3 regions of the Streptomyces sp. NPDC040589 genome follow, and region 1 is predicted to be linked to each of the others. Evidence: riboswitches for the same ligand, from Rfam matches in the RefSeq annotation. Region 1 holds a riboswitch; each other region holds the start of a gene.
The links. Region 1 has a riboswitch for cyclic di-AMP ahead of ACZ58V_RS38720 (M23 family metallopeptidase). Riboswitches for the same ligand answer to the same signal wherever they lie in the genome.
Positions count from the first base shown of each region.

Region 2: another riboswitch for cyclic di-AMP. It lies ahead of ACZ58V_RS05945 (transglycosylase SLT domain-containing protein); the one in region 1 lies ahead of ACZ58V_RS38720 (M23 family metallopeptidase).
Region 3: another riboswitch for cyclic di-AMP. It lies ahead of ACZ58V_RS31360 (transglycosylase family protein); the one in region 1 lies ahead of ACZ58V_RS38720 (M23 family metallopeptidase).

Region 1 is NZ_JBVIWP010000014.1:120,938-123,193, reverse strand. It holds gene ACZ58V_RS38725 (GntR family transcriptional regulator) at 1-540, opposite strand, end outside; gene ACZ58V_RS38720 (M23 family metallopeptidase) at 733-1,518, opposite strand; cyclic di-AMP (ydaO/yuaA leader) riboswitch at 1,531-1,695, opposite strand; gene ACZ58V_RS38715 (M16 family metallopeptidase) at 1,899-2,256, opposite strand, start outside.
Region 2 is NZ_JBVIWP010000001.1:1,286,716-1,288,971, reverse strand. It holds gene ACZ58V_RS05950 (HAD family hydrolase) at 1-398, shown strand, start outside; gene ACZ58V_RS05945 (transglycosylase SLT domain-containing protein) at 362-1,126, opposite strand; cyclic di-AMP (ydaO/yuaA leader) riboswitch at 1,130-1,304, opposite strand; gene ACZ58V_RS05940 (polyprenyl synthetase family protein) at 1,809-2,256, shown strand, end outside.
Region 3 is NZ_JBVIWP010000008.1:284,714-286,969, reverse strand. It holds gene eno (phosphopyruvate hydratase) at 1-253, opposite strand, end outside; gene ACZ58V_RS31360 (transglycosylase family protein) at 519-1,208, opposite strand; cyclic di-AMP (ydaO/yuaA leader) riboswitch at 1,213-1,379, opposite strand; gene ACZ58V_RS31355 (transglycosylase family protein) at 1,608-2,256, opposite strand, start outside.

The DNA.
Region 1 (2,256 bases):
CACCGCGTCCACGATCGCGCCGTGCTCGGCCCAGGACTCCACGGGTCCGGCCGGCGCCTCCACGGCGTACATCCAGGCGATCTTGTGCCGGAGCTGGGTGAGCATCGAGGTCAGCGCGGGGCTGCCGGAGGCCTGGGCGAGCGTCTCGTGGAACCAGCCACCCAGAGAGCGCAGGTCGTCGCTGTTGCCCCGGCGGGCGCGCTCCTGGCCGAGCCTGACCAGGCCGCGCAGCACCTTCAGATGGGCCTCGGTGCGGCGCTGGGCGGCGCGAGCGGCACCCAGCGGCTCCAGCAGCATGCGCATCTCCAGCAGGTCGGCGGCCTCCTGCTCGGTGGGTTCGGCGACGCACGCGCCCGCGTGCCGCCGGGTGACCACGAAGCCCTCGGCCTCCAGGGTGCGCAGGGCCTCCCGGACGGGGACGCGCGAGACGCCGTAGCGGCGCGCGAGGAGTTCCTCGGTGAGCCGGCTGCCGCGCTCGTAGACACCCGCGACGATGTCGTCCCGGATGGCCGTGCACACCGAGTGCGCGGGAATACGCATGACCGACCTCCCCTTAATCCCCGTGAAACGTCGACTGGCGACGTGTGTTCCGTGACTCTATTGCAATGAGCCGGAATTTCCGACGGCAGGCAGGAAATCAGGGATATTTTTTGGACAGTCGGCCGTGGCGAACGCCGAAAGCCCCGGCTCGGGGAGCCGGGGCTTTCGGGAAGAACAGTCGCCGTCAGATGTTCAGACGTTCACGCCGTGCGAGCGGAGGTAGGCGACGGGGTCGATGTCGGAGCCGTACTCGGGGCCGGTGCGGGCCTCGAAGTGCAGATGCGGGCCGGTGACGTTGCCGGTCGCGCCGGACAGGCCGATCTGCTGGCCCGGAGTGACCTTCTGGCCCACCGAGACGCTGCTGGACGACAGGTGGCCGTACTGGGTGTACGTCCCGTCGTTCATCTTGATCACGACCTGGTTGCCGTAGGAACCACCCCAGCCGGCCTCGACGACCTCACCCATGCCGACCGAATGGACGGCCGTGCCGCTGGAGGCGTGGAAGTCGACCCCGGTGTGGCTGCCGGAGGACCAGACGGCGCCGCCGGACTTGTAGCCGGTGGAGACGTACGAGCCGGAGATCGGGGACACGAAGGTGTTGAGGCGCTTGCGCTCGGCCTCGCGGGCGGCCCGCTCCTTGGCCTCGCGGGCCTCCTCGGCCCGCTCCTTGGCCTCCTTGGCCGCCTCGGCGGCGCGCTCGCGGGCGGCCTCCTCGGCCTTCTTCTTGGCGGCGGCCTCTTCGGCCGCCTGCTTCTGGGCGACGGCCTGGGCGTCGATCTTCTGGGCCACGGTGTCGCCCATGGTGACGACCGGGGTGAGGCCCGTCTGCTCGACAGCGGGCTCCGCGGCGAAGGCCGGGGCGGCCACGGTGCCGACGACACCGGTGGTGGCGAGGGCCGCGACACCCGCGGCGCGGGCCGTGCGGCGCTGGATCCGGCTGGGACGACGGTGCTTCCCGGTGGCGCGCGTGAACGCCATGTGGTGGCTGGTCCTTTCCTTCCCTCTCGCCTACCGGGTTAGCTGACGGGTTCGGAGCAGGAAGGTCTCCTACGGACCCCCTCGCGACTCGCGCGGGCGTCCGATTCACCCCAGGGACTACGGTGGGTCCCCGGCTCCCCTGGCTCGCGCCGTACGGGGACTCGGCGATGACTGTCCGGTGCCGCGGGTGCGGCGCACTGCCTGACGAACAGCCCGGACGACGCTAAGCGGCGCCACTTTCAATTCCCAAACGGATCCCGGCTTTTGTAGCGCATCCCACAGGGCAGACAGGCAACTCCCGCACCAATTCGGACATAAAGGAGCCCTGGTGCCTTAGAAGACAACCAGGGCCCCTACGCGCGCGTGGCGCTCGCCTCCCGCTACTCGGCGGCGACTACGGCGACTTCGCCGATGCCGAGGGCCTCCACGGGGCCCCTGATCTGCGCCGCGTCGCCGACGAGGACGGTCACCAGACGGTCCACCGGGAAGGCGCTGACGGCCGCCGCGGTGGCCTCCACGGTGCCGGTCGCGGCGAGCTGCCGGTACAGCGCGGCCTGGTAGTCGTCGGGCAGGTGCTGCTCGACCTGGTCGGCCAGCGTGCTCGCGACGGCCGCCGCCGTCTCGTACTTCAGCGGCGCCACGCCGACCAGGTTCTGCACGGCGACGTCCCGCTCGGCGTCGGTCAGCCCCTCGGCGGCGAGAGTGCGCAGCACCGTCCAGAGGTCCTCAAGGGCGGGG
Region 2 (2,256 bases), on a different contig from region 1:
GCAAGGTGCTGCTGCGCCACCCCTACCTGACGGACGACGAGTTGGCGGCGACGGCCCGTTCGGTGGTCGGCTCACTGGCGACGGTGACGATGTCGGGGCCCGGCACGGTCGAGCTCCAGCCGTGCGGCGTCACCAAGGCGACGGGCCTGGCGCTGGCGGCCGAGCATCTGGGGCTGCGGCCGGCGGACACCATCGCCTTCGGTGACATGCCCAACGACATCCCGATGTTCGACTGGGCCGCCCACGGCGTCGCGATGGCGAACGCCCATCCCGAACTCAAGGCCGTGGCCGACGAGATCACCCTGTCGAACGAGGACGACGGCATCGCCGTCGTCCTCGAGCGACTGCTGGGCGGGACGGCTCAGTACGGGCCGTTGACGTTGTCGATCGAGCCGTAGCGGTCGGCCGCGTAGTTGCAGGCCGCCGTGATGTTGGCGACCGGGTCGTACGGGTCCCACGACGTGCCGTCCACGTGGTAGGCCTGGAAGGTCGGGTCGATGGTCTGGAGCAGGCCCTTGGAGGGGGTGCCCTTGACGGCGTTGGAGTCCCAGTTGTTGATCGCCTGGGGGTTGCCGGACGACTCGCGCATGACGTTGCGGTAGATGCCGTCGTACGACCCCGGAATGCCCTTCTGCGCCATGACGTCCAGCGCCTCGCGGATCCACCCGTCGAGGTTGTTGGCGTAGGTCTTCGCGGAGGCCTGGGTGGCCTTGGCGGCGCCACCGGCGGGCTTGGCGGGGGCGGACGACTTGGTCGCCTTCTTCGCGGCGGGCGCCTTGGTCGTCGACACCTTCAGCTTCAGACCCGGGTGGATCAGCTTCGGGCTGTCGCCGACGGCGGAGCGGTTGTCCTTGTAGAGCTTCTTCCAGCCGCCCGCGACGTCGTACTTGTCCGCGATGCGGTAGAGCGTGTCGCCCTTGACCACGGTGTACGTGAGCGACTTGGGCTGGGCCGCCTGCGGCACGGACTGTGCGACGGCGGGTGCGCTCTGCGGCGCCTCGGCCGCGCTCGCGTAGGTGGCTCCGAGGAGCGGGAGGGTCAGTGCCGCTCCGCCGGTGCCGGCGATCGCGACACCTCGGGAGAGCGGGTTGGTTCTGGGGCGACGGTGCTTGCCTCGTCCGGCCATGGCGAAATTCCTCTCCGGCGCCTGCGAGGTGAGCTGTCGGGTTCGGGCCGGGAGGTGCCCGGCCGCGTATGGCGGTGTACTGCCGTACGCGGCTTCACCCCGAGCCGTGCCGCTGTGCGGACCGGCGACTTACCTGGGTCCCCCGCTCCTGCCCTGCGTGAGTGGTCGGTTCGTGTGGGGGTCCGGGCGGTGGCAGGATTCGGCGTCCGCCGGACAGGCCGGGAACGTATGCGAGAGCACATGTCGGGAACAAGCACCGGAGTCACATATCGCGTGGTTGACCTTGGTCGGGGGTGTTTGGTCCGCTTGATCCTTTGCGAGAGCCAAGGCTCAACTGGCGTTCGGCTGAAGGGGGTACGGGTCGATGCCGAGGTGGGGCGACAAAGGGGTTAACGTGATTCAACTCACTGATCACGAGCCTGTGGGGCAATTCCCGCCAATGGGAATTTGCTCAATCATCATGGCAAATCGTGTATATCTCACTACCTCCTGGTAAGTCGATAAATGTCTGTTCTTATGAGCTGATCGAAAACATAACGGTCGTGATCAGATACCACCCGGCCTGTAACCATGGGCGCTGGCGGTGATCGAAACGTGACCGGATACGCTGAGTCGAGTGATGGCAGCGACCTATCGACAATCCGCGTAATCACCGGCAGACACAGCAGACAGGAGACCCCTCGTGACCGACGTCGGGCCGTTCGGGCTGAGCGTGCGGGACCAGGCTCTGGAAGCCGATGTCCAGGCCGGGTTGGCGGCTGTCGAGGAAGGCTTGTTCGAGGCCACCAAGAGCGAGGTGCCCTTCATCACGGAGGCCGCCCAGCACCTGGTGCGGGCCGGCGGCAAGCGGTTCCGTCCGCTGCTCGTGATGCTCTCCGCCCAGTTCGGTGACCCGTACGCGCCCGGGATCGTGCCGTCGGCCGTCGTCGTGGAGCTGACCCACCTCGCCACGCTGTACCACGACGACGTGATGGACGAGGCGACGGTGCGCCGCGGGGTGGCGAGTGCGAACACCCGCTGGGGCAACTCCGTCGCGGTCCTCACCGGCGACTTCCTCTTCGCCCGTGCCTCGCACACCCTGGCCGACCTCGGTCCGGAGGCGGTGCGGGTGCAGGCCGAGGCGTTCGAAC
Region 3 (2,256 bases), on a different contig from region 1:
TGGCGTCGTAGCCGACGAGCTCCGGGCCGATCTGCTCGATGACCGCGAGGACGGCCTTCTCCACACCCTTGCCGAGGTAGCGGTTCGAGTCGCCGTCACGCAGCTCGATGGCCTCGAAGGCGCCCGTGGAGGCGCCGGACGGAACGGCGGCACGACCGGTGCTGCCGTCGTCGAGGCCGACCTCGACCTCGACCGTGGGGTTGCCTCGGGAGTCCAGGATTTCCCGGGCTACGACGACGTCGATGGACGGCACGAGCATCTCCTTCTTGATGTGACGCGGGTTCGCGGGTCGCGTGGACCCGGCGAGGTGCGGGCCGTGGTGGCTCGCGACATGAGCCTAACCGGCTCCGGCCGATCGGCCACCGGGTCGCCCACCCCATGGACAGAACCGAGAGTAAATTGTTTCCGAACGGAACAAAGCCGGAACGCAAAGACCGGCAGAAAAAACCCCGCCCCGGCGCGTACGGGGGAACACGCACCGGGGCGGGGAGCCCGTGGGGACGGGGAGGGGCCGCTGCCTACTTCAGGTGCAGCTGCTGGCCCGGGTAGATGAGGTTGGCGTCCTCGACGATGTCCTTGTTCAGCTGGAACAGCTTCTCCCAGCCGCCCTCGACCTTCTCGTCCGCCGCGATCGAGCTCAGGGTGTCGCCCTTGGCCACCTTGTACTCGCCGTCGCCCTTCTTGACCTTCTTGCCGGTCGGGGTGGTGACGGTCTTCTTGGCGGCCGGGCGCTCGTCGGAGCGGGAGGCCGGCTGCTGCTGGGTCTCGCGGGACTCGGTGCTCTGCTGCGAGGAGCTGCCGGAGTCGTTCGAGGAGGAGCCGCCGCCGCTGTAGCCGGCGCTCGACAGGCCCTTGCCGCAGACCGGCCAGGCACCCTTGCCCTGACCCGCGAGGACCTTCTCGCCGATCTCGATCTGCTGCTCCTTGGTGGCCTGGTCGGCGGTGGCGGCGTACTTGGTGCCGCCGTAGCCGGACCAGGTGGAGGCGGAGAACTGCAGACCGCCGTAGTAGCCGTTGCCGGTGTTGATGGACCAGTTGCCGCCGGCCTCGCACTGCGCGACGGCGTCCCACTCGGAGGCGGTGGCGGCGGAAGCGCCGCCGGCCGCCATCAGCGGGGCGGCGACAGCGGCGCCGGTGACACCGGCGACGGCGATGGCACGGCTGGCCTTGGACGGACGACGGTGCTTGCCCTTGCTGGAAAACAGCATGGAAGGATCCCCTCACCGACGCCTGCGAGGTGAGCTGTCGGGTTCGGGCCGGTTGAGTTGCCCGGCCGCATCCCTCCCGGGACACGGCTTCACCCCAAGCCCTTCCGGCGCAACTGGCCGGTCGGGCACCTACCTTGGGTCCCCCGCTCCTGCCTACGGCGCTTGACGCGACGACTGTTCCCGTACGGCCGCTGGCAGGATTCGGCGTTGCGGCAGCCGGGGCTCGTGGTGACGAGCGGTCCCGACCGTAGCCACGCGATCCGCCGAATTTCAAAGACGATCAGGGCTTCTGAGATCTATCTCTCACGGAGCCCAAACGGGACATTCGCCGCGAAACATGACGCGAACTCGCCCGGCTTCGGGGCGACTTCCACCCCCGTTTCCGCACTGCCCGAACAGCTACTTCCCGTCCGCTTCGCCCTCTACCGTGAGCTTCTCACCGGGGCGAATGAGGTTCGGGTCGGCGCCGACGGCCTTCTTGTTGCCGTCATAGAGCTCGTGCCATCCGCCGCTGATGTCAAGGGAGTCGGCGATGGACCAGAGACTGTCGCCGATACCCACGATGTAGGCACCCTCGGACGTGTCGTCGGAGCCCTCGTCGCCGCGGTCGTCGCGCGAGGCGTGACGCCCCGTGGACTCGTCCGTACGGCCGTTCTCGGGCGCCTGGGTCTCGTCGGCACTGGGGCCGCGGTGACGGCCGGAACCGGTGTCGGTCCCGGTGCCGGCCTCGGTGGGCGCCGAAGATTCGTCGCCCTGCCGCGAGTTGCCGGACTTGTCACGCTCGGGCGTCGCCGAGGGGGAGCTGCCGGGCTCCTGCGAGGCGGACTCCTCGATGTCGGGCGACTTGTCGGACTTGGTGGATTCATCCTTCGAGGCCGACGACTCGCCAGAAGGCGGCGAGTCGGACGAAGGGGACGACCCGAGAGAGTCGAGCAATCCGGGCGAATCCGATGAATCAGACGAGTCGGATGAACCGTCCGAGTCGGACGAGTTCTTGTCCTGCTCGAGGCCGGAGAGCAGTCCGCAGGTGCGCCAGGCGCCGACTCCC